3 regions of the Desulfitobacterium hafniense DCB-2 genome follow, and region 3 is predicted to be linked to each of the others. Evidence: riboswitches for the same ligand, from Rfam matches in the RefSeq annotation. Region 3 holds a riboswitch; each other region holds the start of a gene.
What was found. A riboswitch is a leader RNA that binds a small molecule or an ion and turns the genes downstream of it on or off. The one in region 3 is predicted to bind glycine.
Positions count from the first base shown of each region.

Region 1 (10,588 bases), 1.3 Mb from region 3:
CTGTCCGAGCCCAGAATCATGCTGCCGCAGCCTGTCATCATCTCCCTCATATATTGATGGATGACCGCTTGATGGGCAGGAACATAGATACCGCCGTATTTTTGAGCCGCAGACAAACCGAAGACATGATCATCTTCGTTGATGGTTCCACCCACCGCCGACAAACTGTTATGGCAGTTGGTCAGCACATAGGGAATCGGGAATTCCTTCAAGCCGCTGGCCCTTGCCGTCTGCACAATCCCCACATAGGTGATGTCATGAGAAGTTAAGGCATCAAAGCGAATCTTCAGATCATCCATGTTTCCGGAGGCATTATGCCGGGAGAGAATCTGATAAGCCATGGTATTTTTACGGGCCTTTTCACGATCCGGGAATTCTTCCGTGGAAAGCTGCTCCGGATCAACGGTCTGACCATTAAGATCCCAAAGAACATTTGTATCTTTTACCTCCAAGGCTTGCTTACCTTGAATAAGGTATATACCGTTTTCAATTAAACGTATCATGTCCATCCTCCATACTCTAGGTTTTTCCTCCTGCTGAGGCATGGTTTTAATTTACCTACATTTCTTATAAGTATCAACCTTTTTACACCATGTATACAATATTTAACGCCTGATGAGGATTATCCTGCTCTTTTTTGCCAAAACAAACTCTAGCTTATCGAATCGGCTTGCCTATATTTTTATCTATTCTCCATTGAGGAGCTGTGCCATCATCACCCCAGTATTCGTCCAGGACCTTTATCTTATCTTCGCTCATCTCAAAAAATGAAGCCACATGAAAGGAATTTTCCTTTGACCAAACACGTGTAACAGTAATCACACTATTGCCAATGTGTTCTATTCGTTCAACTTCGCCACTCCAGCTTCCAGGATAATCACAATTGGCTCTCAGAAATTCTTTGACATTAAATTGCTCATTTGTATTATGCCATCGGATACAGGCATCTTCGTGAAAATACTTTGGTAATTCTTCTTCGTTCTGGGTAGCAATATGATTCCAGTACTGAGTTACAAATTTGTTTATATCCATTGATATTTCTCCTTGTAAGATTTTTGTTGTCTATGTGATTTGGATGCGAGCGCTGAATCCATAATACTGCGCTTTATCTTATAAGAAAAGACATACCCTCCTTGTGAGAAAGTATGTCTTTGGAGAACAATAGTGGAAAAAGTCTTCTCAAGTGAAGATTATGCTTATTTTCTTACCGCAAGGCAATAATTCACATTGTCAAATGCAGTCATCGGATGCAAAGGATTGGCGTGATTGTAGGCTTCAAAATATTGTCCTGTCACTTCCCCAGGCGTTAGATGCTCATATATCAAGAACCCGTGGGAGGAAAGTACATTCTCCATATCTTCATAAGAATAGCCGGCAAGCATTTTTTCATTGGCCGTCGCTGCCAACATCGCTTGTTTTTTTGCCCGTTCTCCCCCTTTGTCGGTGTAGGTGTTTTCATCAGGATAGTCAAATACAATAGAACTACCCACAGGTAAAAGAGCACTGAGCCCAGAAATCAGATCTACAAATGTTTGCACCGAAAGATAATAGACAACGCCTAAAATACTGCAAAAGCTGGTTTGGTTTTTATTAAATTTAATGTTTTGAGTCAAGGCCGTCTGCCATTCTTGTTTCATAAAATCGGCCGTAATATATTGGACATTATCGGGTATGGTTAGCTTGGCCTTTTCCAGTTTAGCCCTTTTATCCTTTGCCGTAGCTGGGTGATCAATCTCAAAAATCTGTATTTCCTTAGCCCAAGCAGGCTGGCGATAGGCAAAACTGTCATACCCTGCACCCAGAATCAGATACTGTCTTGCGCCGCTTGACACTGCAGCGTAAAGTGCTTTTTCTGTAAATGCCGCTCTGCCAAGGGGTGAAGGAGATAGTTGATTATCCACTACCCATCTTAAAGCCTCATCCGGTGTCCCTTTAAAGGACGGATTAAAAAACCCAATACCTTCCGCCATATTTTTCGATATTTGTCCGTATTCTTCTTCGCTTAAGAAGAGCCTTGCCATACTGTCATTAAAAATTTTCACTTCATTGTTCTCTGCGTGGTATGCCCTGGAAAATGTGCTGACCAGTGCCGTTACACTTTTCTGTTCCATTTTAATCACCTCATATACTTAATACACCTGGAGCCTACTCAGTACAAGGCTTGTAATTTTTCTCATTTTATGGTACATTAAGTACAAGAAATCAAAGAAATTCACATTTCTGTCACATATATTGTGGCAGATTTTTTATTTTTTACACAGGGAACAAAATGTCTAAGCTTTCTTTGGTTTGCTTTATCACAGGAACCCCTCCCCTAAAACGAAAAAGACTCGCACAGACGAATTCCAGATAGTAATATATGACAAGGTATGTCTTTTGGGATGGAGATGATGGGACTCGAACCCACAACTTCTCACATGCGAAGCAAGCGCTCTCCCGGTCCGTGCTTAAAGCACCCTCAAAATAGTGCTTGATTGATTGTTAATATTTGTTATTCAGAAAGAGGTTCGGTTATCGCCATCAAAATCTCATTCATTTTAGCATAATCACACAAGAAAGAAGCAGCGCTTGCTTCAACCATCTGCTTGTCGGTCACTTGAGAAAAGTCCACTTGATAACCTATGTTTTCAGCCAGATATTCGATAAAGAGCCTTTGCACTCTACCGTTACCTTCCCTAAAAGGGTGTAGGGCATTAATCTCGCTAAGGTAGAACGCCAAACGAAGTGGAACTTCATCTCGGGGGACGTCTTTAAGGTAGTTTTCTTCTTTTAATTTCCGAAATAGTATATGGGCATTTGGTTCAATAAACTGATAGTTGCAGAACATATTGCCTTTTGCCACGTTAACGCATCGAAGTTTGCCAGCCCATTCGTAAACATCGCCGAATACATACTTGTGGATCGTTTTCAAATGAAGCAGATCAAAATCACCTCGTATAACGTTTAATTTGGCATTTGCAATTCGCAAAGAGGTGATTTCTCTTTCTGCTATGCGCAGTTTTTCCGCATCCTCAATTCTCAGCTTGTTTATCAGCACATTAGAATGGGGATAGCAATATTTGTGATCCCATTCATAACTGTAATCATAATTGTTGTTCATGGTCATAGTCGTGGGCAGCTGTATGCTTTTTAACGAGTTCAGCTATGGTTTTCTCAACCAATTTATCATTTCCTGCACAATATCTGATTCTATCCTTATCAGACTGCGTAAGTGGCATTCCTTCCATCGCCATGGAGCCGTTAACCTCATCAATTAATTTTTCTAAATCTCTCACCTAAAACCACCTCGTCTTATTATACCATATTTTTACTTAAAACTTAAACAATAATCCAGGCTAAACCAATAAGAGCTACACTAGTCGAAAGATATGCCAGAATATTATGCGTTCATATTTACTGGTTAATTTATCTTTATAGCAGTTAGCTTATCTGCATCACTAGATAATTCCCATTTTTAATACAGGAACTCCGATATTATTGGCATGGTTAAGAATTCGTTTTATGCTTTTTGTAGACATATCTGTTAATAAAACAAAGACGGTATAAATCTGAACATACCTAAAAATGGTCAGATATTATACCGTCATTTATTTCATGATAGAGATGATAGGATTCGAACCCACGACTTCTTACATGCGAGGCAAGCGCTTTCCCACAGTGCTAGAGCTACATCCCCACGTCTTTAGCTAAGAGACAGGCTCCCGCGTCTGCCTCATCAAAATATTATTCCTAGTACTTAATCACCGTCAAAAGCATTTTAAACCGTTTCCTGGCTTCCAAACCGTGGGGAACGTCGGAGGGCATGATCAGGGTCTCTCCCTCTTTCACGATCAAGACTTTATCTCCGATGGTGATTTCCGCTTCGCCATCCAGAATCTGCACCATGGCGTCTCCCGAAGTGGTATGAGTGCTGATTCCCTCCCCCTCATCCAGGGAAAACAGGGTAATGCTGACGATAGGAGTCTGAGCAAGGGTGCGGCTGATCACTTGTCCCTGTTGGTAAGTAATCAGCTCTTTCAGGTCCAGAACTTGGGAAAACTCAATATTTTTCATAATTTGTGCCATTATAAAATCCCCCTTTTTCCTGCAGGCCATTTGCTTATGATTCAATCATTTGCTTATGACTTATTCTAACCTGAATTACCCTAAAAAAATGTGATTGGAATCACTTTCCAATTCTCTTTTTCAGCAAAGGACAATTTTAGTTGGATAGACTGGTTATGGGGGCAGGAATTCTGCCGCCCCGCCGGATAAATTCACGGGAAGAGAAGGGGTTCAGCTTAATCACCGGGGCGCTGCCCAGCAGTCCGCCGAACTCAACCCGATCCCCCACCTTTTTGCCGATGGCCGGTATCACCCGTACCGCGGTTGTCTTCTTATTAATCATGCCGATAGCAGCCTCGTCGGCGATAATCCCGGCGATGGTTTCCGGCTCCACATCTCCGGGGATAGCGATCATATCCAATCCCACCGAGCAAACACAGGTCATGGCCTCCAGCTTCTCGATGCTCAGGGCGCCGACTTCCACAGCTTCGATCATGCCTGCATCTTCGGAGACAGGGATAAAGGCTCCACTTAAACCGCCCACATGGGAGGATGCCATGGCTCCTCCTTTTTTCACCGCATCATTAAGCAGGGCTAAAGCAGCCGTGGTCCCATGGGCGCCGCAGCGTTCCAGTCCCATGTTCTCAAGAATTTCTGCTACACTGTCTCCCACAGCCGGGGTCGGTGCCAGGGAAAGATCCACAATGCCGAAGGGAACCTGCAAAGCTTGGGAAGCTTCTCTGCCAATCAATTCTCCCATGCGGGTAATCTTAAAGGAGGTTCGTTTAATGAGGTTGGCCAGTTCTCCCAAATCCGCCTGGGGGCTTTTCTTGACGGCATGGGCAACGACGCCGGGACCGCTGACCCCCACGTTGATCACCGCCTCCGGCTCTCCCACGCCGTGAAAGGCTCCGGCCATGAAGGGATTATCCTCCGGGGCGTTGCAGAAGACCACGAGCTTGGCTGCGGCGATGCCATCCTGAGCCGCTGTCCGCCGGGCGCTGTCCAGGATGACTTCCCCCATCCTCAGCACAGCATCCATATTGATTCCGGATTTGGTGGAACCGATATTCACCGAGGAGCAGACAAACTCTGTCTCCGCCAAGGCTTGGGGAATCGCTTCAATTAAGGAGCGGTCTCCCTTGGTTAAGCCTTTTTGAACGAGGGCGGAAAAACCTCCCAGGAAGTTAATCCCCACCGTCTTGGCCGCTCTGTCTAAGGCTTTAGCCAAGCGGACCATTTCTTCGGGATTAAAGTTGGAGCCTAAAAGGGCCACCGGAGTTACCGAGACTCTTTTATTGACAATAGGAATGCCGTAACGAGCGGCTAAGCTTTCCCCTACACTGACTAAATGCTCAGCTTGACGGGTAATTTTATCGTAGATTTTTTGTTCCACCTGTTGTACATCATCTCCGGCACAGTCCAACAGACTTATGCCCATAGTGATGGTACGGATGTCTAAATTCTCATTTTCCACCATTGCAATGGTTTGCAGTATTTCCTGAGGAGCCAGATGCATTTTCACTATAATCCCCCCTATACTCGATGCATGAATTCAAAAATATCTTCATGCTGGACATTGACCTTTAAGCCCCGGGCTTCTCCCTCGCTTTGCAATTGCTTGGTGAGCTCGGTTAAGGAGGAGGCCGTGGATTGAGTAACATCCACGATCATAATCATGGTGAAAAAACCCTGGAGAATAGTTTGACTGAGATCCAGGACATTGATGGATTTTTCAGCTAAGCGCCCGGTCAGCCAGGCGATAATTCCTATTTGATCCTTGCCTAAGATGGAAATAATCACGCGATTGGACGTATCACGGGTTGGTTCTAAGCTCATTTTTCTTTACCCCTTTTCTTTTTTGTTTTTTTCCTTTCTTTTCACCAATAAAAAAAAGCCAAATCTTAAGTTTGACTCCGGTACACGAGCATTTGCGAACCCGCTTATTGGCAGTTATCGCCTGCCTTAGCATCGTTCACAAACTATGCGCTCTGTCCTTTTGCCTGAGAGATTGAACAGCTTTGCTGTCTTGCCCCTTCGGCGTCCTTGCGGAACTCTCCAGAGTTCTGTCCGTTTTCAGTTCATCATGGTTAGCTTACCCTGTTCTCCTGAAAACCTCATCCAGTTATTCACTTCTTTTCAGTATTATAAACATCCTTGCTCATAATTGCAAACCTTTGTTTTTAAGACTCTCCCTAATATAATAGAAGTGAAGGTAAATTACTGCTCAATTAAGCAAACCCATTAACATAAGGAGTTGAGGTATTGACTATGAAGGTTATTGCTGTTAATGGCGGCCCCCGCAAGCAATGGAACACGGCTACATTATTGCATAAAGCCCTTGAAGGAGCGCAATCTGTAGGTGCCGAAACAGACCTGTTTCATCTTTATGATCTGAATTATAAAGGATGCATCAGCTGCTTTGGGTGCAAACGCAAGAACTCCAGCCGGATAGGGCATTGTGTCCTTAAAGATGAGCTGACCCCCCTTTTGGAAGAAGTGCTGAAGTGCGATGCCCTGCTGCTGGGTTCGCCCATTTACTTTGGCAATGTCACCGGAGCAATGCGCTCCTTCCTGGAGCGGCTGTTTTTCTCCCTTCTTTCCTATAATGAAGGCCAGCGTACTTTTTTCCCAAGAAAAGTGGCCTCAGGTTTTATCTACACGATGAATGTTCCCGAAGATTTCCTGCCTCAGCTTGGTTACGAAGCGGTTTTTAAAGCCAATGCCCGCAGCCTCGAACTCCTTAATGGACCTTCCGAATATCTCCTGGCCACAGATACCTATCAGTTTGACAACTACTCCAACTATGAAGCCTCTCGATTTAATGAGCAGCATAAAGCCCAGGTGCGCCAAGAGCGATTCCCTCAGGATTGCCGGCAAGCCTTTGACCTGGGAGCCAGGCTGTCCGGGCGTAATGCTGAATAGATCGTGAAAACTCTCTCCCTCCCCTATTTTTAATATATTATGGTTTGGCGGATTGGTTTCCAAACAAAAACGCATCCCAAATTGCGGATGCGTTTTCGCCTGTTTATCGCCTTTAATCCAGATATTGAGATTGGGTCAACCTGATCATCTCCACCTTAGAATCCGGCTTCACATTCGTATTGACCAATTGGTTATCTTCCCTGTTATAGTCGAAGATCATGAGCTGACCATCCTCCAGCAGATAGAAGCCTTCCAGAGGTCCTTCACCATGTCTGCTTTCAAAGGGTTTGTATTTGTCAGCATACACGTCCTTAATTCTCTCAGCGGTATCTCCTACCTTGGCACCGAGGTTGGTGGCGAAGTCCGCGGCAATAGCGTCAATCTCCAGCACTTTGCCGGAATCTTTTCCGACAATGAGCCTGATGCCTTGCTTATACTCTCTGCTGTACCAGGCTTCAGGGAAATGCCCAGGCTCATCATAGAAAGTTTCTTGATAGTCCTTGCCTAAGATTTTCTCTGCCTGGCTGAAGGGATCGCCCAGATGGATGTTTCCCAGGCTGGCACTTTGTTCTGTCTCGTTACCTTGTCCTACACCAGGGCCTGTCTGTCCTTGGTCCCCGACCGGCAAATCCGTCCCTACCTGCTGCCCGGGTTTATCCAGATCAGCATTTTGATCCTGGGGCGTCTTGGCCGCACAACCCGCCAGTAAAAGCACTGAAGCCAAAATAATCAGGAATCTCTTAAACACTGTGCATCACCTCGGTAGTTCTTCTTAACAGAGAGTATCTCCATCCCCATTTCTTTTACTCTTTTCACTGGGATTATTTTTTGCTCCGGGAAAGAGTGCGCTTTACTCCAAAAGCCCCTCCTCCCAGAACTACCGCAGCACCTAATCCATAAAGCATAGCGTCGGAACCTTCTCCTTGAGCCTCGTCACTTTTAGCGGAAACACCCTCCGCCTGCGCCTCATTCCTTGTCTCCCCACCGGAAGCCAGAGGATTCACAGCCGGCTCAGCTCCGCCTGCAGCTGCGGCTAAAGGCGAAGCGAATTCCCCTTCAACCACTTTCACCTTTTCCTTACCGAACCTATCATAAAGATATTGAGCACTTTCTTCACTATAAGGCTGAATGCCGATCTCTACATAATCACTCATAAGGCCGGTATGAGTGACAGAAAACCCCTTGTCCCCGAACTCACCGCGATGTTCCTCGAAGATAAATTGATAGATCCCTTTGTTCAGTTCCGCCAGTGCCGGATCAACTTCTTGCCCAGGGCTTACCACCGGATCACTGGGTTCAACCATCATGCTCGCCAGGGCCGGCTGGACACCTGAAACCTGGCCCATATCTCTGTCTTCACTTGCATACACCGGAGCGGAAGCGGCCAGAGTCAAGCACATCCCCAACATCAAAGTTCTAGAAATTTTAAATTTAAACATAGAATCCCCTCCCATTCCAATACCTCGAAGCATCATAGCTGCTACTGGTATATAAGACGGGAGGGGATGTTTCTATCTGACGATTTTCTTCATCCGTTTTTTGGAATTCAAATCACTAGAAACTAAAGGCTATAAACTCATTGGTCAGTTGCTCACTGATCTTCGTAACACGATTCAAGGCTTCCGATATGGATTTGGCCTCCGTTTGATTGATTGTGGAGCTATTGAGTATTTTGTTAATAATTCCATCCATGTCCTTAATTTCTCCGGCTAAGAAGTGGAGCAAAGGAACGGTGCGATGATTGGTTTGTTTTATATTGGCAACCAGCTGCTGGATGAATTGGATGGATTGCTTGCTTCTTTCCGCCAACTTTCTTACTTCATCGGCGACCACAGCGAAGCCTCTCCCCGCTTCTCCGGCACGAGCTGCTTCAATAGCTGCATTAAGAGCCAGCAGATTGGTTTGATCCGATATTTGTTTGATGGTATTAATCAGCTCATCAATCTTCTGGGTATTGGTATTGAGATCATTGGTAACTTCAATGGTTTCGTCGATACGCTCCACTTGCCTCTGGATGCGGTCGTGGGCTTCATGGATACTTGAATTCGTATCCTGCATAAAGTTCACGATACCTTCCATTGAACTCATAACTTCCTGAATATGAGCATTTAAGTCAAAGCTGATCCCTTGGGTGTTGGACAGTATTTGATTAAAATTAAATTCTACCACCTTTTCGGTCAGATGCAGTATATCCTCAGGTTTAATGGCCCGATTAAATCCGATAATAGATACCCTATGTTTATCAAAGTATTGTCCGTAATGAGTCCAGAGAACTCCCTTAGGCCCTACATAGCCCTGCATGCCAACGATGTAATCAGCTTGCTGCAATATTTCCTTAGCCTGATCATTAGTCATCTCAGTAAATGGGAGAAGACTATAATTTACATGGTCGACCTCATGCTCATGAAGGTATTGCTCTATGGCTTTGGCCTGGGAACCGTTATTGTTAAAGATCACCACATTGGCTCCTGCGGGAAGGCGGGCAACTCTTATGTAAAAAAGGTCTTCGGGAACGAGCTCCAGAGGGAAGATCTTTTGTCTGACCACATATTTAGAGGCTTCCTCCACCCTTGTGGGAAGGACAATATAAAGATCGTCGTTTAAATTGGCCGGAACCTTTTTGATATAATATTTGTTTCTCATCTGGACTTTATGTCCAAAGTATAGAGAGGTGACTCGGTGCAATTCATCAGCGACTGCCTGGGAACTCCCGATGGTAGATATATTCATTAAGCGATTATTCATTTTCCACCCCCATCATGTGAAAGTAACCACAATGATTAATGTATACACAATTTTGACATTTCTCTGCAAAAGTCCTCTATTCTTTCAATATGATTTTTTAATGCTAACGATTAAAATAAATGAGGTTACACCTTCCACGTAAAAAGGGGCTGCTGCGCAATGAAATAGTTCATTTCGCAACACACCCCCGATTAGCACTCCCTAAAGATGCTGCCCCAAATTGCCAGGTAAATCCTTGATAAATTTCTTCTTTACCTTCGATGTGATACAAGTCCATGGGTTTAGTCAGTTCCGGCGGAAACGGATTTTGCAATAAATTAATCTTCATGAGCAGCTCAGAAACAAATTGAGAACAGAAGTAGTGATTTTCTCTGCGCATGGGGATTTTCATGGCGGCAGTAAACAGCCCTAGAAAATTATATCTTAAGAATTGGTCGGCTGCTATAAACCGAGACAGTTCATTGATCAACATCGCGTGTTGAATTTCATTGATTTTTATCCGGTAAACAATACATTCGCAATTGCTCTTTTTTAAAAAAACACCCTTATTAAAATTTTCTCTAATAAAGCCGGCAGAAAATGGATTGTTGGGCGTAACCCGTCCAAAAGAATACATGGTTTTCAAGTCATGGTCAAGGCTGATGGATGTATGAACATATTTTTCCCCAGTAAAAAGAGTCAGAACCCTGGAAAGCCATGTGCCTGTTTTCGAAAACACAAGATAAACATACAAGGTTCGAAACACCTCCGCAGTTACTATCTTTTACGGCGATCCGGTCCGGTCAAAATCAAAAACAGGAACACACCAAAGCCGACGAGAAAAAACATCATCAGTGAAGCTATGGCAATAAACACTTCCCCTGTAGCAAATCCG
Region 1 is NC_011830.1:1,214,929-1,225,516, reverse strand. Features, by position in the region: gene DHAF_RS05690 (hydratase) at 1-503, opposite strand, end outside; gene DHAF_RS05685 (nuclear transport factor 2 family protein) at 658-1,032, opposite strand; gene DHAF_RS05680 (class I SAM-dependent methyltransferase) at 1,197-2,111, opposite strand; gene DHAF_RS05675 (Fic family protein) at 2,492-3,106, opposite strand; gene DHAF_RS05670 (hypothetical protein) at 3,084-3,275, opposite strand; tRNA gene DHAF_RS05665 (tRNA-Ala) at 3,599-3,676, opposite strand; gene DHAF_RS05660 (cupin domain-containing protein) at 3,730-4,065, opposite strand; gene DHAF_RS05655 (PFL family protein) at 4,202-5,569, opposite strand; gene DHAF_RS05650 (ACT domain-containing protein) at 5,581-5,883, opposite strand; glycine riboswitch at 6,026-6,116, opposite strand; gene DHAF_RS05645 (flavodoxin family protein) at 6,316-6,969, shown strand; gene DHAF_RS05640 (hypothetical protein) at 7,082-7,717, opposite strand; gene DHAF_RS05635 (hypothetical protein) at 7,791-8,408, opposite strand; gene DHAF_RS26730 (methyl-accepting chemotaxis protein) at 8,524-9,027, opposite strand; gene DHAF_RS05625 (hypothetical protein) at 9,884-10,447, opposite strand; gene DHAF_RS05620 (permease prefix domain 1-containing protein) at 10,471-10,588, opposite strand, start outside.
Region 1: it holds a riboswitch for glycine, as region 3 does, so the genes downstream of both, DHAF_RS05650 (ACT domain-containing protein) here and DHAF_RS24330 (alanine/glycine:cation symporter family protein) in region 3, are expected to answer to the same signal.

Region 2 (10,588 bases), 920 kb from region 3:
TGACCGTTGGGCTCTGCTGCAGCTGGGCAAAGTGACTCAGCGGGTATTGCAGGGGTACGAGAAGTACGAATTCCACTGGGTTTATCATTCGGTGCATAACTTCTGCGCTGTGGAACTAAGCGCCATTTACCTGGATATCGTGAAAGATCGGCTTTATGTGGAAGGAAAGAATTCCACTCTGCGCCGCGCCTCTCAGACCGTGCTCTACGATGTTCTCAATGCCCTGGTACGCTTGATGGCGCCGGTGCTGACCTATACGGCGGATGAGATTTGGCCTTATGTCCCAGGGGTGCCCGCTGGTTCCCATGTCCAAACTGAGGAAATGCCCGAGGCCCTTCCGCAATGGCTGGATGAAGCGCTGGAGAAAAAATGGGATACTCTGTTGGCGGTCCGCTCCGAGGTAACAAAAGCCTTGGAAAAAGCCCGTCAGGATAAATTGATCAACCATCCTTTGACAGCTCAGGTAGACCTGTATCCCAATGCTGAGCTGGAAGGATTCTTAAGAGGTATTCCCAATCTGTCGGAAATCTTCATCGTCTCGGCAGTTCAGCTCCATAGTGCAGGCGAAGAGAAGCCTGAGGGCCTGAGCATGGCAGAAGACCTGGCTGGTTTCGGTATAGCCGTGAACTCGGCGGCAGGAGAAAAATGCGAGCGCTGCTGGATTTACGATACAGGAGTTGGGGAGAATCAGGAGCATCCCACCCTCTGCCCCCGCTGTGCCTCTGTTGTAAGCCATCTCTAAAAAATAGCATTTCTTCAATATTTCCATTAAATAAGACTTGGGCGGTACCATCTGCTCAAGTCTTGTTTAATGTATCTAAAACGATAACGTTTATTATTAAGGGCAAATCCATGGACAATAGTTTGAATACTTAGTATTATATTTAGTGATGAAAACCAGTGGATTTATTTGTCTAATTTTTAGGATCAGGTACTAAATTGCACTTGATTTTCTTCTGGGATTTTGAATTAAATGCTCAAATTAAGACCTGCAGAGGTGGGAGTGAAGAGAATGAGGCTTACAGAAAGTCTGGCCAACCGGATTGTGGATTTGATTTATACCGAAAGTGGGTTTCATGGCATTGTTTGTGACGCTACGGGGACCATTATCGCCGATTCGGCTAAACAGCGGGTTGGCATTGCCCATGCGGGTGCACACCGCATCATGACGACCTCTATCCAAGACATTAAAATCACTGCGGAAGATGAAATGAATTCTCAGGGAAAACAACGGGAAGGCATGAACATTGCCATTGTCCTCGAGGGGGAAAAGCTGGGGACCTTTGGCGTGGCCGGCCCTTTGGATAGCGTTAGTCCTGTAGCGAAGGTCACAGCGGCGATGATTGCTTTTTTACTCCGGGATGAGGAGCTGAAAGAGGTTCTCAAGGCTCATGTGGAGAGGATGGGAGAGGCTCTGGAACAAGCGGCTGGGGCTATCCAGGAAATGGCGGCTTCTTCGGAAGAGGTGGCGGGGGTGAGCCAGACTGTGGCTACGGTAGCCCAGAATGCCAAAGAGCATGTTAAGGCCACGGAAGGTGTCACCGAATTCATTCGCCGGGTGTCGAAGCAGACCAATCTTTTAGGGCTTAATGCGGCCATTGAAGCGGCCCGTGCCGGAGAACAAGGAAAAGGATTCTCGGTAGTGGCGGGAGAAGTGCGCAAGCTGGCCGATGAAAGCAACCGTTCAGCCAATGAAATCAATAATTTGCTGAGCACCTTTCAGGATACCATGGAAGAGATCGCCAATGGGGTGTTTCAAAACAATGTCATAGCTCAAGAACAAGCTAAGGCCACTCAGGAGATTGCTCAGATGGTGGAGGAGCTGCAGCAGGTCGGCACTGAATTAAACGAGCTGGCCCACAAGCTGTAAGAAATAATCATTGTACATTTAATTATTTCATAGAAATGGGATATTTGTGTAGACGAAAATCGGTTTGCTGACTATAATAAAAGCAGGTAAATATAGTCAATCTATATCAGGTAAAAATACATATGGCTTCGAATGATTCCAGTAGGAGAGACTCGACATCCTGAGCGCCGAAGGAGAAACTTCCTGAATGTCGCCTGTTCAGAAAGGGAAACTCTCAGGCAAAAGTACTGCTGGAAGACGAAACTCTGGAGAGCTTCTCAGCGGAGAACACCAAAGGGGTAGCCCGCAAGCAAAGGGTAAATCTCTCAGGTCAAAGGACAGAGGTAGCGCGACGTGCTATTCTCTGTTTTTTATTTTACCCATTTCTTTATTTTCCCTATGTTCAATAATGTTTTTTCCGGTTTTGGTTAATACTCAATTCTAGGGAGGTGTCCTAAGTGACGGAACTAAAAAGAACACCACTGTATGAGCAGCACCGCCGGGCCGGTGCGAAGCTCATTGATTTCGGCGGCTGGGAAATGCCGGTTCAATACGCCGGAGTCATTGAGGAGCACAAGGCCGTGCGCAGCAAAGCGGGGCTTTTTGATGTCTCTCATATGGGTGAGGTGGAGTTGAAGGGAAAGGATAGCCTTGCTTTTTTGCAGTACCTATTGACCAATGATGTGTCGCGAATTCAGGATAACCAGATTCAGTATTCCCCCATGTGCACCTCTGCTGGGGGTGTGGTGGATGATCTGCTGGTCTATCGTTATAGCCGGGAGCATTTTTTGCTGGTGGTCAATGCCTCCAATACGGATAAGGATTTTGCCTGGATGCAGGCTCAAGCTGAGGGCTTCGAAATAAGTCTGGAAAATCGCTCCGGGGACTTTGCCCAATTGGCTTTGCAAGGCCCTTGGGCGGAGAAAATCCTGCAAAAGCTGACAAGTATGGATTTAGCACAGATCAACTACTATTGGTTTAAGCATGGGGAAGTGGACGGAGTCCTTTGCCTGATTTCCAGGACAGGTTATACCGGGGAAGACGGCTTTGAAATTTACCTGCCTCCCGAGCATGCTCCCCGGATGTGGGAAAGAATTCTCGAGGTTGGAGGGTCGGAGGGAGTTCAGCCCATTGGTCTGGGCGCCCGGGATACTCTCCGTTTTGAAGCCAGGCTGCCTTTATACGGCAATGAACTGGGGCCGGATATCACACCTTTGGAGGCCGGGCTAGGGTTTTTTGTCAAGCTGGAGAAGGATAACTTTATCGGTAAAGAGGCGTTATCAGCCCAGAAGGAAAAGGGAGTGCCGAGAAAGTTGGTAGGCCTGGAAATGATCGAACGGGGCATAGCCCGCTCCCATTATCCCCTTCAGAAAGAGGGTAAAGAAATCGGCTTTATTACTTCAGGTTCTTTTTCACCTACTTTAAACAAAAACATTGCCCTTGGCTTGATTCCCCCGGAGTATGCTCAAATAGGGGAAACCTTGGATGTGATCATTCGTGGGAAAGCCGTTAAAGCCCGGATTATTCCTTCACTGTTCTACAAACGGCAGGGGTAAAGCGGTGCGAAAATCGTCCTCGCCGGGCAAGGCAGGTTTTAAGTGCTGCAGAGCACTGGGGATGTTAAAAAACACGATTAAATGGGGTTAGGGACCTGTTCCTTTTCCCCGCAAAATAAGGAGGATGATAGTATGAATCCAGTAGAATTAAAGTACAGCAAATCTCATGAGTGGGCTAAGGTCGAAGGAAATACTGTGACTTTGGGGATTACGGCTCACGCTCAGGACAGCTTAGGAGATGTGGTCTTTGTGGAGCTGCCTGATAACGATACCACGGTGGTGGCCGGGGAGGCCTTTGGAACCGTTGAATCCGTCAAGGCCGTGTCGGATATGATTGCTCCGGTCAGCGGCAAGGTTATCGATTATAATCAAGAGGTGCTGGATTCTCCGGAACTTCTCAATGATGATCCTTATGGTGAGGGATGGCTGATTAAGGTGGAAGTGGATGATCTGACGGTATTGGATGAACTCTTATCAGCCGCGGAATATGAGGCGTTTCTTGCGGAGGAGGGCCAATAAATGAATTATGTGCCGAACACGGTGGACCAGCAGGAACAGATCCTCACCCGGATTGGCGTGGGCTCCCTTGAAGAGCTTTTTGCGGATATCCCGGAAAGCGTTCGGCGCCAGGCCCAATTGAAGATTCGGGAAGGGCTGTCTGAGCTGGAACTGGTAAAATATATGGGCAGGCTGGCTGCAGAGAATAAAACGGTGGAAGAGTATACCTCTTATCTGGGAGCGGGGGCTTATGAGCATTTTATCCCCAGCTATGTGGATCAGCTCTTGCTGCGCTCGGAGTTCTATACGGCCTATACCCCTTATCAACCGGAGATCAGCCAAGGGACCTTGCAGGCCATCTATGAGTTCCAGACCCTTGTCTGTGAGCTGACCGGAATGGACGGGGCCAATGCTTCCATGTATGATGGGGCATCGGCCCTCGCCGAAGCAGCTTTAATGAGCTGTGACGCCACCCGGAGAAAGAAAGTCCTGGTGCCTCAAACGATTCATCCGGAATACCGGGAGGTCCTCCGGACCTATCTGCTTCCCCGGGGGGTGGAAATCCTGGAGATCCCTTATCAGGAGGGAGCTGTAGACTCTGAGGCTTTAGAAAAAGCATTGAATACCGAGGTGGCGGCGGTTCTGATCCAAAGCCCTAATTTCTTCGGTATGATCGAAAAAGCTGTAGAGATCGGCCAAATGGCTCATGCCAAGGGCGGACTGCTGGTGATGGCGGTTAATCCGGTGTCTTTGGGATTGCTTAAATCTCCCGGGGAGCTGGGGGCGGATATCGTGGTCGGCGAGGGTCAGCCCTTTGGCAATCCCCTGAACTTCGGCGGTCCCTATCTGGGGTTTCTGGCTTGCCGGGAAAAATATGTACGCCGGATGCCGGGGCGGATCGTAGGCGCCACCAAAGATAAAAACGGCAAGAAGGGCTATGTGCTCACTCTGCAAGCCCGGGAACAGCATATCCGCCGGGAAAAGGCAGCCTCCAATATCTGTTCTAACGAGGCCCTTTGTGCCCTGGCTTTTACCATTCATCTCTCGGGATTGGGAAAACGGGGATTAAAGGAGATGGCCAGGCTTAATCTGCAGAAGGCCCATTACGGGGCTGAGGAGATTGGCAAGCTTCCCGGCATGAGCCTTGCTTTCCAAGGTCCTTTCTTCCATGAATTTGTGATCAAGACTGAGGTCAGTCCCCGCAAAATCAATGAAGCTCTTTTAAGCCATAAGATCATCGGCGGTCTGGAGCTTTCCCGCTTCTACCCTGAGCTGGATCAGCATCTTCTCTTCTGCGTAACGGAAACCAAGACCAAGGAAGATATTGACAGGCTGGTGGCCGGAATGGGGGAGATAAAATGAGAGCCTTGGAACCGCTGATTTTTGAACTAAGCAGGGAAGGGAGAACAGGGGTAAGCCTGCCCTCCTGCGATGTGCCGGAAATTCCTCTCGAGGATCTGATTCCTCAAGAGTTTTTAAGAGATAAGGAACCTGAACTGCCGGAAGTTTCCGAGGTGGATGTGGTCCGTCACTTCACCCGGCTCTCTTCCTTCAATCATGGAGTGGATACGGGTTTCTATCCTTTAGGCTCCTGCACCATGAAATATAACCCTAAGGTTAATGAGAAACTGGCCCGCTTGCCGGGCTTCAGTCAGATTCATCCCTATCAGCCGGAAGAATTAACTCAGGGTGCCCTGGGTTTGATGGTTGAACTCCAGGAGGAACTTGCCGAGATTACCGGCATGGATGCCTTTACATTACAGCCCGCTGCCGGTGCCCATGGGGAGATGACCGGGATTCTGATCATCAAGGCCTACCATGACCACCGTCAGGATGTTAAGCGCAGGAAGGTTATTGTTCCCGATTCCGCTCATGGGACCAACCCGGCCACAGGGGCCATGGCCGGCTATGACATTGTTCAGGTGCCCAGCAATGAGCGGGGAGGGGTGGACATCGAGGCCTTGCGCCAGGTGGCCAATGATGAAGTGGCTGCCTTGATGCTGACCAACCCTAACACTCTGGGATTATTTGATGAAAACATCCTGGAAATCGCTGAAATCATCCACTCTGTGGGGGGCCTGATCTATTATGATGGAGCCAACGCCAATGCCATTATGGGAATAGCCCGCCCCGGGGATATGGGCTTTGATGTGGTGCATCTTAATCTGCACAAGACCTTCTCCACTCCCCATGGCGGCGGGGGCCCAGGGTCAGGCCCGGTAGGGGTGAAGGAATTCCTCGCTCCCTATCTGCCTAAACCCGTGGCAATCCGGACCCCTGAGGGCCGTTACTCATGGGATGAGGACCGTCCGCTCTCCATTGGCCGGGTAAGAGCTTTTCAGGCTAATTTCGGAGTCCTGGTAAAGGCCTATGCCTATATCCGGGCCTTAGGCGGAGAAGGGCTGAAAGCCGCCTCTCAAAATGCCGTCCTCAACGCCAACTTCCTGATGAGCATCCTGAAAGAGCATTATCACCTGCCCTATGACCGGGTGTGCATGCATGAGTTTATCATCACTCCCAAAAATCTCAAGAACTATGGCATCCATACCTTGGATATTGCCAAGCGGCTTCTGGATTATGGCTACCATCCCCCGACGATCTACTTCCCCCTCATTGTGGAAGAGGCCATGATGATCGAGCCTACAGAGACTGAGAGCCTGGAAACTCTGGAGCAATTTGCCCGAGTGATGATCCAAATCGCTGAAGAAGTGAAGCAGGACGCGGAAATGGTGAAAAATGCCCCCCATGATACCCTGGTAACCCGTTTGGATGAAACAGGGGCTGCCCGCAAACCCGATCTGCGCTGGCGGAAACCGCAGTAAGGGCTTTGTCGCCATAGCAGCAGCCATTAGTGAGTAATCAGAAGGCTATGATTAGTAAAAAGATCTCCCTGCCGTTTTTTTGGCGGGAGATCTTTCGATACTTTTTTGGGGGCATCTTCAAGGCCTCTCTTAGCTCCCATAGCCTTTCCCAAGACACCCGACCATGCCGCTTAAGCGGCGTCGGTAAAGACGGAAAAAGCTGCTTGGATCGGTAACTTATCCTACAAAACCTTGCATGCACAAACCCGAAAAGCAGCCCAAGGATTTTGCTTTATGAAAGGAAGCGAATTTAAGCGAGCGGAAACAAAACTTCGCGAAAAGCATGCAGCGGAGAAAGGTTGGAAACAGGACGTTTCCAACCCGCCATTGAGCAGGAGCGATTTGGCGGGGTACCTTTCGGAGCGGAGGGCTTGAGCGGTAGTTTTGTCCGCGCAGCTTATGGAGCGACTGGTGTAAAGCAAAATCCTGGAGACTCGGCTTTCGCCTCTCTTCCAGAACAACATGTAATGCCCCAAGCAGCTTTAGGAAAGGCTAAGAAAACCCTTTAAAAAACCCTTAAGCCAAAGTAACAATTTTCAGATACAGATTTTTGCCGAATTGTGGAGTATAATTAATCAATGTGCATACGAGAAGCTTGCAAAATCTAAACCAGGAGGTTATTATAATGCAAACCTTTAAAGTTCCCGTAGGAATTTCCAATCGCCATGTTCATCTCTCTGAAGAACATATTGAAATTTTATTTGGTGCCGGACATCAGTTGACCCGGACCAAGGATTTATCCCAGCCCGGTCAATTCGCCTGTGAAGAAACGGTAACCCTGGTGGGGCCAAAGGGCACCATGGCCAATATCCGGGTGCTGGGACCTGCCCGCAAAGCAACCCAGGTGGAATTGGCAGCCACGGACACCTTTAAGCTTGGCGTCAAACCCCCGGTCCGGGATTCGGGAGATCTTTCCGAAACGCCTGGTTTGGAGCTGGTTGGCCCTGCCGGAAAAGTGCAGATCGAAGCCGGAACCATTATTGCTGCCCGCCATATTCATATGACTCCGCAAGATGCTGAAAAATACGGTTTAAAAGATGGAGATCATGTCAAGGTCCAAGTCACCGGGCCACGGGCCGGGGTCTTTGAACGGGTATTGATTCGGGTAAACCCCAATTATGCGCTGGATATGCATGTGGATACGGACGAAGGCAATGCCTTTGGTTTAAAAAATGGGGATTTGCTGGACGTTATTATCGAGTAAGAACTCACTCGGCATCCCCATTGGTAATGAGGCAATAGGGATGCTGTACGTATACTATTCGAATGAGAACAACGCTAATAAAATAAACCTGTCACAGGAAGAGGAGTTTCTTGTCCTGGGACGGGTTTTTTTACAATAAAACGCTATGCGTTCCGGTGGTCGTGTATGAAGCGGAAATAGAAAATCCTTTGCTTGCGAACCGCCGCCCGGAGGGAAAATTGTTTTGCTGATCACGTACGGCGAGGAGCTGGTGAAGAGGTGCTGCACGCATCTTTACCGGCTCGGGGGATGACGGACATTCGTTTTTTTTACAACATGAAATCTGCATACATCATCGCCGTCGGCCAGCGTTTGGGTGCGAATCAGATTCGCTCCCATTTGGTCATAGGTAATAAAATCAATGTTACAGATATATTTTACGAGAGCAAAGCAGTCTTCGCGTTTTCCAAGCTCGCATATGGCGCACTGACGAAACGTGGTGATGTGCTCGTCCGGACCTTTTATTTCATGTGTAAAGACCCAATCCGTACTGTATTCCCGTTTCTGCGAACGCTCCGCGGCGATGGTTTTTTGGCGCATCATTTTTTCGGAAAAGGCATCCTTTTGGGAATAGGATTTGAGCAAGAACGGTGTATGTGCCGCATGATCTGTCATTTCCCCGAACATTTGCTCGCTGATGGTGCCGTTCGCTGCCTTATAAACCGCAAAAAACATCGCAGCCATGATAAGACCTGAGCGGAAAATGTTATCCTTACCGCCCACCGAAGGGGTTCTGAGCAGCATTTCCCGATATTCCTTCTTCGCTTTTCTGCGGATCAAAGCTGTTTTTTCTTTTCCCAGGATGCCGGTAAGATAGCCGAAAACCCTTTTACTAAACATAAGAAACAAAATTCTTGCCTGCATATCATAGGTGAAGGTTTCTTTCATTGCCGTTCCTCTCCTCATCTCACGTTAATGAAGCGCCAGTCCGTTGACAAAAATCTTTCCTTTGCGCTCCCTGCCGGAAAGCTTGTCGCCGGCTTCCCCCGGCAGGGCCTGACATAGGACAGAATGCTCCCTATGACACCTTTTTTTTATTTATTCTCCTCCTTGGGGGGAGTTTTAGTTAGTGAATGCTAACTTTTATGTTAAAAAATTTTGGCATGTTCGGTCTCGTGCTTTAAGGTTCAAAACCCTAAAACAGCTTGCCAGTTAAAAAATTTAGTAATGATGCGGCAATGGTGCAGCGCTTTTTCTTTGGAAAAATCATGGATAATCGTTTCGAACAGGGTGGACCAATATGCCGTCAGGAGGATGTGGAGCTCATCTTCGTCAATGCGGTTTTTTGTAAGCCCCCGGGCAAAGGCTTTTTCCACAAAGGCCAGGGTATGTTTGGTGTTCTCAGCTACAAAATCATTCAAAAAATTCGCATATACGGAGCCTGCGGAGCAGCACAAAAGAAGCTTAAAGCCGTCGTATCTGGAGTAAAGAAACTCGATCCATCTTTGGTGGGTTGCTTCCGACATATCCCACACCGCCTGCATTTCTGCCCGTTCCAGGTGCTCATAATTACTCTGTTCCACGGCTTCGCTTAAGGCGTTGATGTCCTTCAGAGTAGGTTCCAGTACGGCCGCGAACAATTCCTCCTTTCCGGAAAATCTTTTGTACAGAGCGCCGGTGGTGACGCCGGCTTTTTGGCATATTTCCCGCAAGGAAGCCTCGGCAAATCCCTTTTGCAAAAACTCTTCTTTGGCGCTGACCAATATCTTAGGATCAATGCTGCAATTGGGTAATGACATGACATCCCTCCCACGTAGATAACCGTGTTATCGATAACGATGTTATCAGTATAATGCAATCCTTTTTTCCTGTCAAGATATACGCCTGTTTCTGCAATTGCCGCCGAGCGGGTTGGGGTGAAATATCCTTGTCTGATTCGACCTTTTGTTAGGCATGACCATATAGACAACAAGTGGGTCGACAGTGTCGACCTGGCGAAGTAACAAAGTGTGCGAAAGCAGTCTTTGGGGACTTTCTTTACGATAAGTCTGAAAAGTGAAGATTGGTTTAGGCTAAGAAAATAGTGTATTATATAAGAGATTAACATATAAGAGATTTAACAATTAAAGCGTCAGTAAGACGAGGGATTCTATGGATAAGGGGGATGGCAATGCCCAAAGAAGAAAAGCTCAAAGTCGCCGTGGTGGGAGGAGGAGCCGCCGGTCTTTTGGCAGCGGTGATCGCCAGGCGGGAAGGGGCAGAGGTTAGGATATTGGAAAGGAATCAACGGGTCGGCAAGAAAATCCTGACCACAGGCAATGGGCGCTGTAACCTGACGAATACGGATTTGCATCTATCCCATTACCATGGCCAAAATCCTAAATTTGCTTATAGCGCTTTACAAGCTTTTGATAATCACCGGGCCATCGACTTTTTTGAGGAGCTGGGTATCACTCATAAAGTTGAAGAAGAAGGCAAAGTCTTTCCTTTTTCCAATCAAGCCTCCAGTGTCCTGGATGTTCTGCGTTATGAAGTGGAGCGCTTGGGGATCGAGACGATCCTCGAAGCGGAAGTGAAAGAGATTCGTAAAGTGAGCCAAGGCTTTGATTTGGCGGCAAAGGATGGCAAGAAGTATTTTGCC
Region 2 is NC_011830.1:4,280,075-4,290,662, reverse strand. Features, by position in the region: gene ileS (isoleucine--tRNA ligase) at 1-742, shown strand, start outside; gene DHAF_RS26625 (sugar diacid recognition domain-containing protein) at 1,013-1,870, shown strand; glycine riboswitch at 2,003-2,110, shown strand; glycine riboswitch at 2,112-2,195, shown strand; gene gcvT (glycine cleavage system aminomethyltransferase GcvT) at 2,308-3,405, shown strand; gene gcvH (glycine cleavage system protein GcvH) at 3,538-3,924, shown strand; gene gcvPA (aminomethyl-transferring glycine dehydrogenase subunit GcvPA) at 3,925-5,265, shown strand; gene gcvPB (aminomethyl-transferring glycine dehydrogenase subunit GcvPB) at 5,262-6,725, shown strand; gene DHAF_RS20125 (hypothetical protein) at 7,064-7,273, shown strand; gene DHAF_RS20120 (phosphate propanoyltransferase) at 7,390-7,968, shown strand; gene DHAF_RS20115 (L-2-amino-thiazoline-4-carboxylic acid hydrolase) at 8,242-8,895, opposite strand; gene DHAF_RS20110 (TetR/AcrR family transcriptional regulator) at 9,135-9,746, opposite strand; gene DHAF_RS20105 (BaiN/RdsA family NAD(P)/FAD-dependent oxidoreductase) at 10,112-10,588, shown strand, end outside.
Region 2: it holds a riboswitch for glycine, as region 3 does, so the genes downstream of both, gcvT (glycine cleavage system aminomethyltransferase GcvT) here and DHAF_RS24330 (alanine/glycine:cation symporter family protein) in region 3, are expected to answer to the same signal.

Region 3 (10,588 bases):
CGGCCTATAGCGCCGGAAAACCGGCTCTGGGGGTAGGCCCGGGCAATGTTCCCGCTTATATTGAAAGAACTGCCGATATTCCCAAAGCAGTCAGAAATATTATTGCCAGCAAAACCTTCGACAATGGCACTATCTGTGCTTCTGAGCAATCGGTGGTGGTAGAAGAGTGCATTCGCAACCAGGTTATGGAAGAGTTCAAACGTCAGGGCGGCTACTTCATGACCCCGGAGGAAACTGAGCAAGTGGGGCGGAAACTGTTTAACAGGGGCCATGCCATGAATGCTAAAATGGTGGGGAGATCCGCTGCAGATATCGCAGCCGGTGCCGGAATTTCCATTCCCCCGGGAACCAAAGTTCTGCTGGGAGAACAACAGGGAGTCGGCGAGCAATATCCCCTCTCCTATGAAAAGCTGACCACGGTGCTGGCCTTTTATACCGTCAAAGACTGGCATGAAGCCTGCGATCTATGCATGAAATTACTCAATAACGGCGGGGTAGGCCATAGCCTTTCCATTCATACGGAAAACCCGGAAATGGCTATCAAATTTGCAGAGAAACCCGTTTTCAGGATTTTGGTCAATACAGCATCCACCCATGGTGGTGTAGGAGTAAGTACAGGACTGGCGCCCGCCTTTACCTTAGGCTGCGGTACTTGGGGAGGAAGCGCAACCTCAGACAATGTAACCCCTATGCACTTGATCAATATTAAACGTGTAGCCTATGGAATCAAAGATGTCACAGAGAATGGGAATTCCTCCTATGCAACCGGGGATGCACAGCAGGGCGGCTCCGGCGGCACTGTCAGTGAAGACCGGATTCAGGCTCTGGTCAATGAAGTCATGTCCCTGTTGAAACAAAGGGGTGACTGCTAAAGTGGGAAAGTATGACGCTTTAGTGGAACTTCTGCTGGAAGCAGTCAAAGAGGGGGCGAATATCCACCAGGAGGATTGCTCCATACCTGTAGGGATATCCAACCGGCATATTCATCTCTCCCAAGCAGATGTGAACACCTTGTTTGGTGAGGGATACTCATTGACCAGGATCAAGGATTTGTCCCAGCCGGGGCAATATGCCTGCAAGGAAACCCTGACGATCTGCGGGCCTAAAGGGGCGATTGAAAATGTCCGCATCCTTGGACCGGAGCGCAGAGAATCCCAGGTGGAGATACTCAGAACAGACTGTTTCAAGCTTGGTCTCAAAGCCCCTGTAAAACTGTCCGGAGAGCTGCAGGGAACTCCGGGAATGACCCTTGTAGGCCCCAAAGGAAGTGTTCTTCTTTCCCAAGGTGTTATCGTTGCCCAGCGCCACATTCATATGTCCTTAGAGGATGCCCAACGCTTTGGGGTAAGGGATGGAGAGCTGGTAACGATTCAAATAAACGGGCTGCGTGGAGGAACTTACGCCAATGTAGCCATCAGAGCCAATAACACCTCCCAGCTTGAGTGTCATATCGACACAGATGAAGCCAATGGGATGGATCTCACACCCACTTCGAGAATAACCATCATAAAATGAAATTTTAGGAGGAAACAATCATGAGTAAAACAGAAGCTTTAGGATTAATCGAAACCAAAGGTTTGGTAGGTGCTATTGAAGCCGCAGATGCTATGGTTAAAGCCGCCAATGTATATCTGATCGGCCGCGAATTTGTCGGCGGCGGTTTGGTAACCGTAATGGTAAGAGGAGATGTAGGCGCTGTCAAGGCGGCTACCGATGCCGGTGCTGCTGCCGCTCAGCGGGTTGGCGAGCTCATTTCCGTCCATGTCATTCCCCGTCCCCACAGTGACGTGGAAATGATCCTCCCTGTTAAAAAAGAAGGTTAAGACAAGCAAGAAACCCGGCAGGACGAAGGTCTGCGCTCTCTTTTGGAGACCTTGACCTTCGTCTGTTTTGAATCAAGGTGACAGAAGAATTAAAAAATGAGGAGTGTAAAAAATGTCCCTGGAAAAGCTGGATACCAATACGTTTGAGCAACTTATTTACGATGAGGGAAAAGCTTGCTTAGTGATGTTTTCAAGGAAAAACTGTCATGTCTGTCAAAAGGTTACTCCGGTATTGGAAGAGTTGCGCCTAAATTATGAGGAAAGTTTTGGCTTTTATTATGTTGATGTGGAAGAGGAGAAAACACTGTTCCAAAGATTCTCATTAAAAGGCGTTCCCCAGATTCTTTACTTCAAAGATGGGGAATACAAGGGAAAAATGGCCGGCGATGTGGAAGATGATGAGGTTGAACAGATGATTGCCGATGTGCTTGAAGACTAAGCATAAGCTATAAGTGGAAGAAAAAAGCCTTTCCTGCAGTATTCATTAAAAATTCTTTAGGATCAGCCGAACTTAGGCACCTAGCCGCGCGAATAGACTCCAGTATAAACAGGCCCTGACCAATCAGTAGCGTGCCTCCCTCCTTTGAAGGATGTTGAGGCACATTTTTCCATGTCTTCGTTTATCCAGTGCAATCATTGTATAGATAGAAAAATCCGTACCATAATTTTTGAAAGTGTTCACATGGACTTGCAACCGGCATAAGTGTTGGCTGCTGCAATCCCAAGGGCCTGTGTGACGGTAACGGCTGTCAGAATAGTTCGCGCGTCGCCTTAACTTAGGCCAGCAACCGCTGGAATTTTTAATATGGAGGATTAAGTGATGCAATTCAAGAGTATTCGAACCCAATTTTTAACCATTTCGATCATAATTGTTTTACTCGCCTTAGCTATAGTTGGTGGGATTACTTGTTATGGGGTAACTCAGCAATCGAAAGAAGATTACATCAATTACTCAAATGAACAGATGAAAATAGCGGAGCAAGCCATTAAAGTGTTTTATGATCAGATTGATAGAGACATCAATATGATGGCCACTCATCCCCTGGTTATGGCAGCGGCGGAGAGCAATATTACGTCATACGTCAACAGTCTGGAAAAGGTGCAAATGACTCCTTCGCAAAATGGCGGCGTGGAGCAGGAAATTTACGAAATTTTTGAGCATTATGCCGCCACCCATCCGGGGACAATGTATGTTTATTTCGGAACGGAAGAGGGCTCTTACCTGCAGTGGCCGGAAGTCCCCATACCTGTGGAGAAGTTCTATCCTCCTGAGAAAGGCTGGTATAAAACCGGCTTAAACGGCAATGGAGCCATTGTCAGAACAGATCCCTATCTTGATCCCATGTCCAATACCATGATTACGAGCAATGTTCGCTCCTTTACAGATGCCGATGGTAAGTTGGTCGGAACCCTGGGAATTGATGTGCAGCAGTCTGTCATAAGCGATATGTTAAGCTCAATGAAGACTGGGGAAACCGGCTATTCTATGATTGTTCACACTTCAGGAATCATTTTGGCCGATGGAAATAACCCCGAAAATAATTTTAAACAATTAGAGGAAATTAATATTGCCGGACTGGACAAGCTGGGGTCTGATGATTTAACCCCCTTTGATGTCATGGTTGACGGAGCAAAATACATAGTTAATCCCCATAAAGTTGATGGAACAGATTGGATTTTAGCCTCCCTAATGTCCGAAAGTGAGTTAACCCAGGGGGCAAACAGCGTAGCCTTAATGATGCTCATAGTCTCAGTTGTCATGTTGTTGCTCACCACGGTTTTGATTACCATAACCGCCAATAAAATCACCACACCCATCAAAAAGTCGGCTCAGTATTTGGAGCTTGTGGCAAACGGGGACTTTTCCCAGGAAATCGACTCAAGGTTTCTGGCCAGAAAAGATGAGGTGGGGGCTATCACCAACGCCATTAATCATATGAAGAATTCGATTAAGCAGTTGGTCAACAGTATTAAGAGCGAATCGGTGGCTATCGAAGAAAAAGTGCATGCTGTCATGGATAATGTAGTGGATCTCAGCAAAAGCCTGGAAGAGATCTCTGTTACTACCGGAGATGTGGCGGCCAGTACGGAAGAAACATCGGCAGCATCGGAAGAAATGTCGGCAACGACCCAGGAAATTGAAAAAGCAGTGCAATTGATCGCCGGCAAATCCCAACAGGGGGCAGTCTCATCCCAGGAAATCACCCGGAGAGCGGAAGATACCAAGAAAAATGTCCATACAGCCCAGAAGAAAGCCGCCGATATCTTTGTCGAGACCCAGGCCAAGCTGGAAAAGGCGATTGTTGAGTCCAAGGTTGTCAGTCAAATCGATTTATTGACAGATGCCATCATGCAGATCACCGAGCAAACCAACCTGCTGGCCCTGAATGCCGCCATTGAAGCGGCCAGGGCGGGTGAAGCCGGCAGAGGATTCTCGGTGGTCTCAGAGGAAATCAGAAAACTTGCCGAACAATCCAAAGGAGCGGTTATGCAAATACAGGAGGTTACCACCAAGGTAACCAGTGCTGTCGATAACCTCTCCCAAAGCTCCAATGGGCTGCTGTCTTTCATGTCTGTGGATGTCAATAATGACTATCAAGTCATGCTGGATGTAGCAGAGCGATACAGCGAAGATGCCAATTTCGTCGATGAGCTGGTGGCCGATTTCAGTGCTACCACGGAGCAGCTTCTGGTGTCTATCCAAAATATTTCCGATGCCATCGGCGGGGTAGCCCAAGCTGCCAACAGTGGTGCCGTCGGCACGGCGGAAATTGCCAATCAGTCGGCAGAAGTAAGCATCAAATCCACTGAAGTTAAAGAGCAGATTCTCAGAGCTAAGGAAAGCGTCAGCAGATTACAAGAAGAAATCAAACGGTTCAAAGTGTAATTCAGAAGTCAGAACTAAAGAAGTTAAGCCAGATATTCCCGCGGGTGCGGAATATCTGGCTTTTTGTCCAGGGCTTGCAATTATCCTGCGGGGGTTTTAAAGTAGAAGGAAGCAATAATCTATGGGGAGGTATGGAATGAGCTATGCAATTAATCTCTACTTCAATGAAGAAGCGGAACAATCGATAATGAGGCTATGGGAGTCATTAGCTCTCCTGAATCTGGGCAAATGCATGTCCTGCACCAATGGCCGGCCCCATATCACTTTAGCTATCTATAATGATCTGGATTTGACCAAGGCTCAGGAAATATTGGGGACTCTGGCTCAAGCCGTTCCTTCCTTTGAGTTGGTATTTCTTCAAGTAGGGATTTTCCCTCTTCATAAAGGAACCATCTTTTTGACCCCTAACTTGACTCATGATCTGTTTCAAGTTCATGGAATGCTCCATGCCGCTTTGGCGGCTTGGCAGGAGCAGGGGTGGGACTATTACAAACCCCAGATCTGGCATCCCCATTGCACCCTTTCCATGGAAACGGCTGTGGAGGATATTCCTAAGGTGCTGGGAGAGATCTTAAAAGATTTTCGCTCTATTGAGGTGATGATTGAATCCATAGGGATAGTATCCTTGGATCCCATTGAGTATCTGGGTGAATTCCCTCTGAGCGGATCGCCATCCCCTGCTTAGAGGGCAAAGCACTGATTGGTTTGCTTGATGTCTAAGATTGCTGTAGGGGAAGCGGTCATTTTTTCGACAAAGGAGCCAATGGAGGGGTAATCATCCCAAAAATGCATGGGGACAAGGATTTGGGGATGGATCTCCTGAATAAAATACTCCGCTCCCAGGCAAGAAGACTGTTCAAGCCGGGGGTCCACAGGGAAGAAGGCAATATCGATCCGCTCTTCTTTGAGTTTGGCGATTTCTTCCTTGAACATTTTCTCTGCCCACAGAATATCTGCTTCGGGTTCTCCACGCCAGTGCCACCAGTTAAGGTCTCCGGCATGGAAGAGATGGAGCCTTTCCTTTGCGCCCAGTTCCACAAGGAAGGAAACACCCGCATCGGTAGACCCATAGGTTCTAATGGTCAGGTCATGCTGATGAACTTCTTCATAAGGGGATAAGAAAGTAAGGTTCTCCTGGCCTGGAGGCAGTTGAGGATGGCCCTGGATATCCGAGCTGAGGATATAGTGAGTATTAGGATAGTGGGTTTGCCACTGGAAGATTTCAGGATTGTAATGATCCGGATGGACATGGGAGGAAAAAACAGTGATCTGCTTATGGCTGGGCAACTGGACTTGACCTTGATAATAGTCAAAGACAAGGAACTCCCTATCGGTTTCCACGATGAAACCACTGTGCTGAATATACTCAATACGAAGTCCTAGCTTTTCGAGGGGAGCTTTCATAAAAATCACCTCATCTAAAATGATCGGAAGATTGTGTTCTCTATAAAAAATTACTATAATATGGATGAATATGCAAGACAATAGAGAGTTTCGTCGATAATTAATTCTCGGAAAAGAAAGCGTGTCTAAAATAAACGAAGGGGATGATGGCCATGAAATTTAAATTTACACACAATAATATCAATGTGCTGAACCTGGAGAAAAGTCTTAAATTTTACGAAGAGGCATTAGGGTTAAAGGAAGTCAGGCGTATAGCTCCGGAGAGCGGGGAATTCATTATTATTTATCTGGGGGATGGGGTAACCGCTCATGCCTTGGAACTTACCTGGTTAAGGGATAGAACAGAACCGTATAATCTGGGCGATAATGAGTTTCATCTGGCCTTAACGGTGGATGATTTCCAGGGAGCTCATGAACACCATCAAAAAATGGGCTGCATCTGTTATGAAAATGAAGCCATGGGGATCTATTTTATCAATGATCCGGATAACTACTGGCTAGAAATTCTCCCCAGTTCTATGGGATAGGATAAGGCACAGAGAGACACCTCTCCGCAAGGGAGAGGTGTCTCGTAGTTTGTCATCTATGCGAAAACTATCATTGAGCAGACTGAGCTCCACCGAGAGCTTATTTATTCTGAATGACGGGGATGGGCTCATCAGAGGCTTCATCCAGACGATCTTCCCATAGATACTTCCTGGTTTCCGAGACAATAACTCCGCTTAAAAGAAGGAGTGCCACAAGGTTGGGAATAGCCATCATAGCGTTCATTGCATCCGCCAAATCCCAGACGAATTGCAGAGTGACCAAAGAACCGGCTAAAACAGCGAGAACCCAGAGGAGGCGGTAAGGGAGGATGCCTTTTTTGCCAAAGAGGTATTCCACAGCTCTTTCACCATAGTAAGACCAGCCCAGGATGGTAGAGAAAACAAAGGTCAAAAGCCCGAAGGTTAAAACGATAGGGCCAATTACTGGAATCTGGCTAAAAGCCATAGAAGTTAAATCACCGCCTTTTAACCCTTCGGCGGCGGTCGGGTTGCTAAGGACACTGCTGACCACGACCAGACCGGTCATTAAGCAGACGACAACGGTATCCCAGAAGGTACCGGTGGCCGAGACGAGAGCCTGACGGACAGGATTCCTGGTCTGAGCGGCGGCAGCGACGATGGGGGCGGAACCCAAACCGGATTCATTGGAGAAAAGACCCCTGGCAATCCCGTAACGGGCGGCCATGATGATACTGGCACCGACGAATCCGCCGCCGGCTGCAGTGGGGGTGAAAGCCGATTCACAGATCAAGACAATGGCGGGCCAGACATAGGAGGCGTTTATAATCAGGATAATGATACAACCAAGGACATAGGCAATCGCCATAAAGGGGACAAATTTTTCACAGACCCGGGCGATCCACTTCACTCCGCCGATGATTACAATTCCAGTGAGGGAAGCTAAGAGAAGACCGGTAATGATAGGGTTGACGTTAAATTGAGAATTCAGCATGCCGGAAATAGAATTAGCCTGAGTCATATTGCCAATACCAAAGGCGGCAATAGAAGTAAAGATGCAGAAGAGTACAGCCAGCCACTTCTGGCCCAGGCCTCTTTCCAAAGCATACATAGGGCCGCCCAGCATGGTGCCGTCAGCGGTTTTAACCCGGTATTTCACCGCCAATAAGGCCTCCCCATATTTGGTGGCAATTCCGAATACCCCGGTGAGCCAGCACCAAAGTACGGCACCGGGGCCGCCTAAAGCCACGGCCGTAGCTACCCCGACGATATTACCGGTTCCGATGGTAGCGGCGAGAGCGGTGGTCAGAGCTCCGAATTGGCTCACATCGCCGCTGGCATCAGGATCCTTCGTAAGAGATAATTTGATCCCCTTAAAAATATGCCTTTGAATACCACGAGTACGAAACGTAAGGAATAAGTGCGTGCCAAAAAGCAAAGCAAGCATCGGTGGGCCCCAGAGATAGTCGTTCAGCCAGACGATAAAATTATGCAAGGCATCCATTGAGTGTTCCTCCTTTAATCTCTCTTTTCGCATCTCTCTGCACATCTCCGTTGCGGCAGCCTCCCGCAAAAAGGATGGCAATTTATATATAAAAAGAGTCAATCCTTAGCGATTGACTCTGAATATTCGGACGATAGGTACAAAAGTAAGAGATTGCTCTGTAGCAGTCCCTGTTCCTTCTCTGTCCTTTTGCCTGAGAGATTTAACAACACGTCATTGTATTGCCCCTTCGGCGCTCTAATCGAGTCTCTCCAGAGTGCTGTCAATTTACGGTCCCTGACTTATTCCAGTCACCTGAAAGTTTCAACTTCTTCGGCGGGCCGTGCCCTTCTCCCGTAAATCTCATCCAGCATTCCTATGCAGTTTTTCGTAAATTCCAGATTGCCACCGCATTTTCTGGAATTGTATCTATAATTATAATTACCGCTCCCATTTTATTCAAGAATTATTTTTGGGAATATGCCTAACATTTACTTATTATAGAAAATAGTATATAATTAAAATGGTTTAGTGATTTTCCCTTTTTTGAAGTACATAAACTTTTGACAGCGGCTATCTGGCGATAGTCGCTCTATATTTAGCTATTCATCATTAGAAAAGGAAGGTTCAGGAGAAATGAGTAGAAAGATCAGTATTACAGCTGTGGACCGTGAGCGTCTGCTCAAACTTATCAATAAGGAAAGAGAGTTTGGCAGCGCTAAAAACAAGGATTACTTAAAAGATCTTGAGCATGAGTTAAATGGGGCGGATGTGGTGCCTTCTGAAAAGATCCCAGGGAATGCCATCACCATGAATTCCAGAATCTTGCTGAAGGATCTGGAGACAGGCGAAGAAACCGTCTATACTTTAGTGTATCCTGAGGATGCCGATCTTCTGGAGGATAAGATTTCAATTCTTGCTCCCGTAGGGACGGCTATTCTGGGCTATCTGGAAGGAGATATCATCGACTGGAAGGTTCCCGGTGGTGTCGTCCGCTTTAAGGTGGAAAAAATTCTTTATCAGCCGGAGGCTGCGGGAGACTATCATTTATAAGCAGCAATGGGTGAAGGACGAGAATTCGGGTAACACTACTGGAGAGGTCTTCCGTTACAGTAGGAGATAAGATTCCCTAGGAAAGGTTGGTATTCGTGGATAACGAGAATAAATCCTCTAATTTTTTACGCAGCATTATCCTTGAGGATTTACGGGAGGGAAAGGTAGAAGAAATCACGACACGGTTTCCCCCCGAGCCCAATGGTTACCTGCATATTGGGCATGCTAAATCCATCTGTTTGAACTTTGGTTTGGCCGACGAATTCAAAGGAAAAACCAATTTGCGGTTTGATGATACGAATCCGGTCAAAGAAGATACTGAATATGTAGAATCCATCAAAGAAGATGTCAAGTGGTTGGGGTTTGACTGGGACAACCTCTTTTTCGCTTCCGATTATTTTGCGGAGATGCATAAGCGAGCCGTTCTGCTGATCGAAAAGGGCAAAGCGTATGTTTGTGATTTATCCGCTGAGGAGATTAGAAAAAGCCGCGGCACCCTGACTGAGGCCGGTAAGGAAAGCCCTTACCGCAACCGCAGCGTGGCCGAGAACCTGGAGCTCTTTGAGAGAATGCGTCAAGGTGAATTTAAGGACGGAGAAAAGGTTCTCCGGGCTAAGATCGATATGGGCTCACCTAACATCAATATGCGGGATCCTGTCCTTTATCGGATTGCCCATGCCACCCACCATAATACAGGGGACACATGGTGCATCTACCCCATGTATGATTATGCCCATCCTTTAGAGGATGCTATCGAAGGGATAACTCACTCTATCTGTACTTTAGAATTTGAAGATCACCGTCCCCTCTATGATTGGGTCGTTCGGGAATGTGAGATGGAACATGTCCCACATCAATATGAATTTGCCCGCTTAAATATGACCAATACGGTGATGAGCAAGCGCAAGCTGAAGCAGCTGGTGGACGAAAAAGTGGTGGATGGTTGGGATGATCCCAGAATGCCCACCATCTCCGGGCTGCGCCGCCGGGGATATACCCCTGAAGCCATCCGCAATTTTGCCCAAGCCATTGGTGTGGCCAGAGCGGACAGTGTGGTGGATTCCAAAATGCTGGAGCACTTTATTCGGGAAGATCTGAAGCTCAAAGTGTCCCGGCCCATGGCGGTCATCCGTCCCTTGAAGGTGGTCATTACCAATTACCCGGAAGGCCAAGTGGAAAGGCTGGATGCCGATCACAATAAAGAGAACCCTGAGATGGGGAAACGCAAGATTCCTTTTTCCAGGGAGATTTACATCGAGCAGGAAGATTTCATGGAGGTCCCGCCGCCGAAGTACCACCGCCTTTACCCGGGCAATGAAGTTCGTTTGATGGATGCCTACTTTATTAAGTGTGAAGAGGTCATCAAGGATGATGAGGGCAAGATCATCGAGATTCGTTGCACCTATGATCCGGAAACAAAAAGCGGCACAGG
Region 3 is NC_011830.1:5,204,901-5,215,488, reverse strand. Features, by position in the region: gene DHAF_RS24370 (acetaldehyde dehydrogenase (acetylating)) at 1-872, shown strand, start outside; gene DHAF_RS24365 (phosphate propanoyltransferase) at 874-1,515, shown strand; gene eutM (ethanolamine utilization microcompartment protein EutM) at 1,536-1,823, shown strand; gene DHAF_RS24355 (thioredoxin family protein) at 1,936-2,262, shown strand; gene DHAF_RS24350 (methyl-accepting chemotaxis protein) at 2,644-4,710, shown strand; gene DHAF_RS24345 (2'-5' RNA ligase family protein) at 4,847-5,395, shown strand; gene DHAF_RS24340 (MBL fold metallo-hydrolase) at 5,392-6,114, opposite strand; gene DHAF_RS24335 (VOC family protein) at 6,258-6,641, shown strand; gene DHAF_RS24330 (alanine/glycine:cation symporter family protein) at 6,742-8,124, opposite strand; glycine riboswitch at 8,296-8,389, opposite strand; gene rnk (nucleoside diphosphate kinase regulator) at 8,740-9,156, shown strand; gene DHAF_RS24320 (glutamine--tRNA ligase/YqeY domain fusion protein) at 9,252-10,588, shown strand, end outside.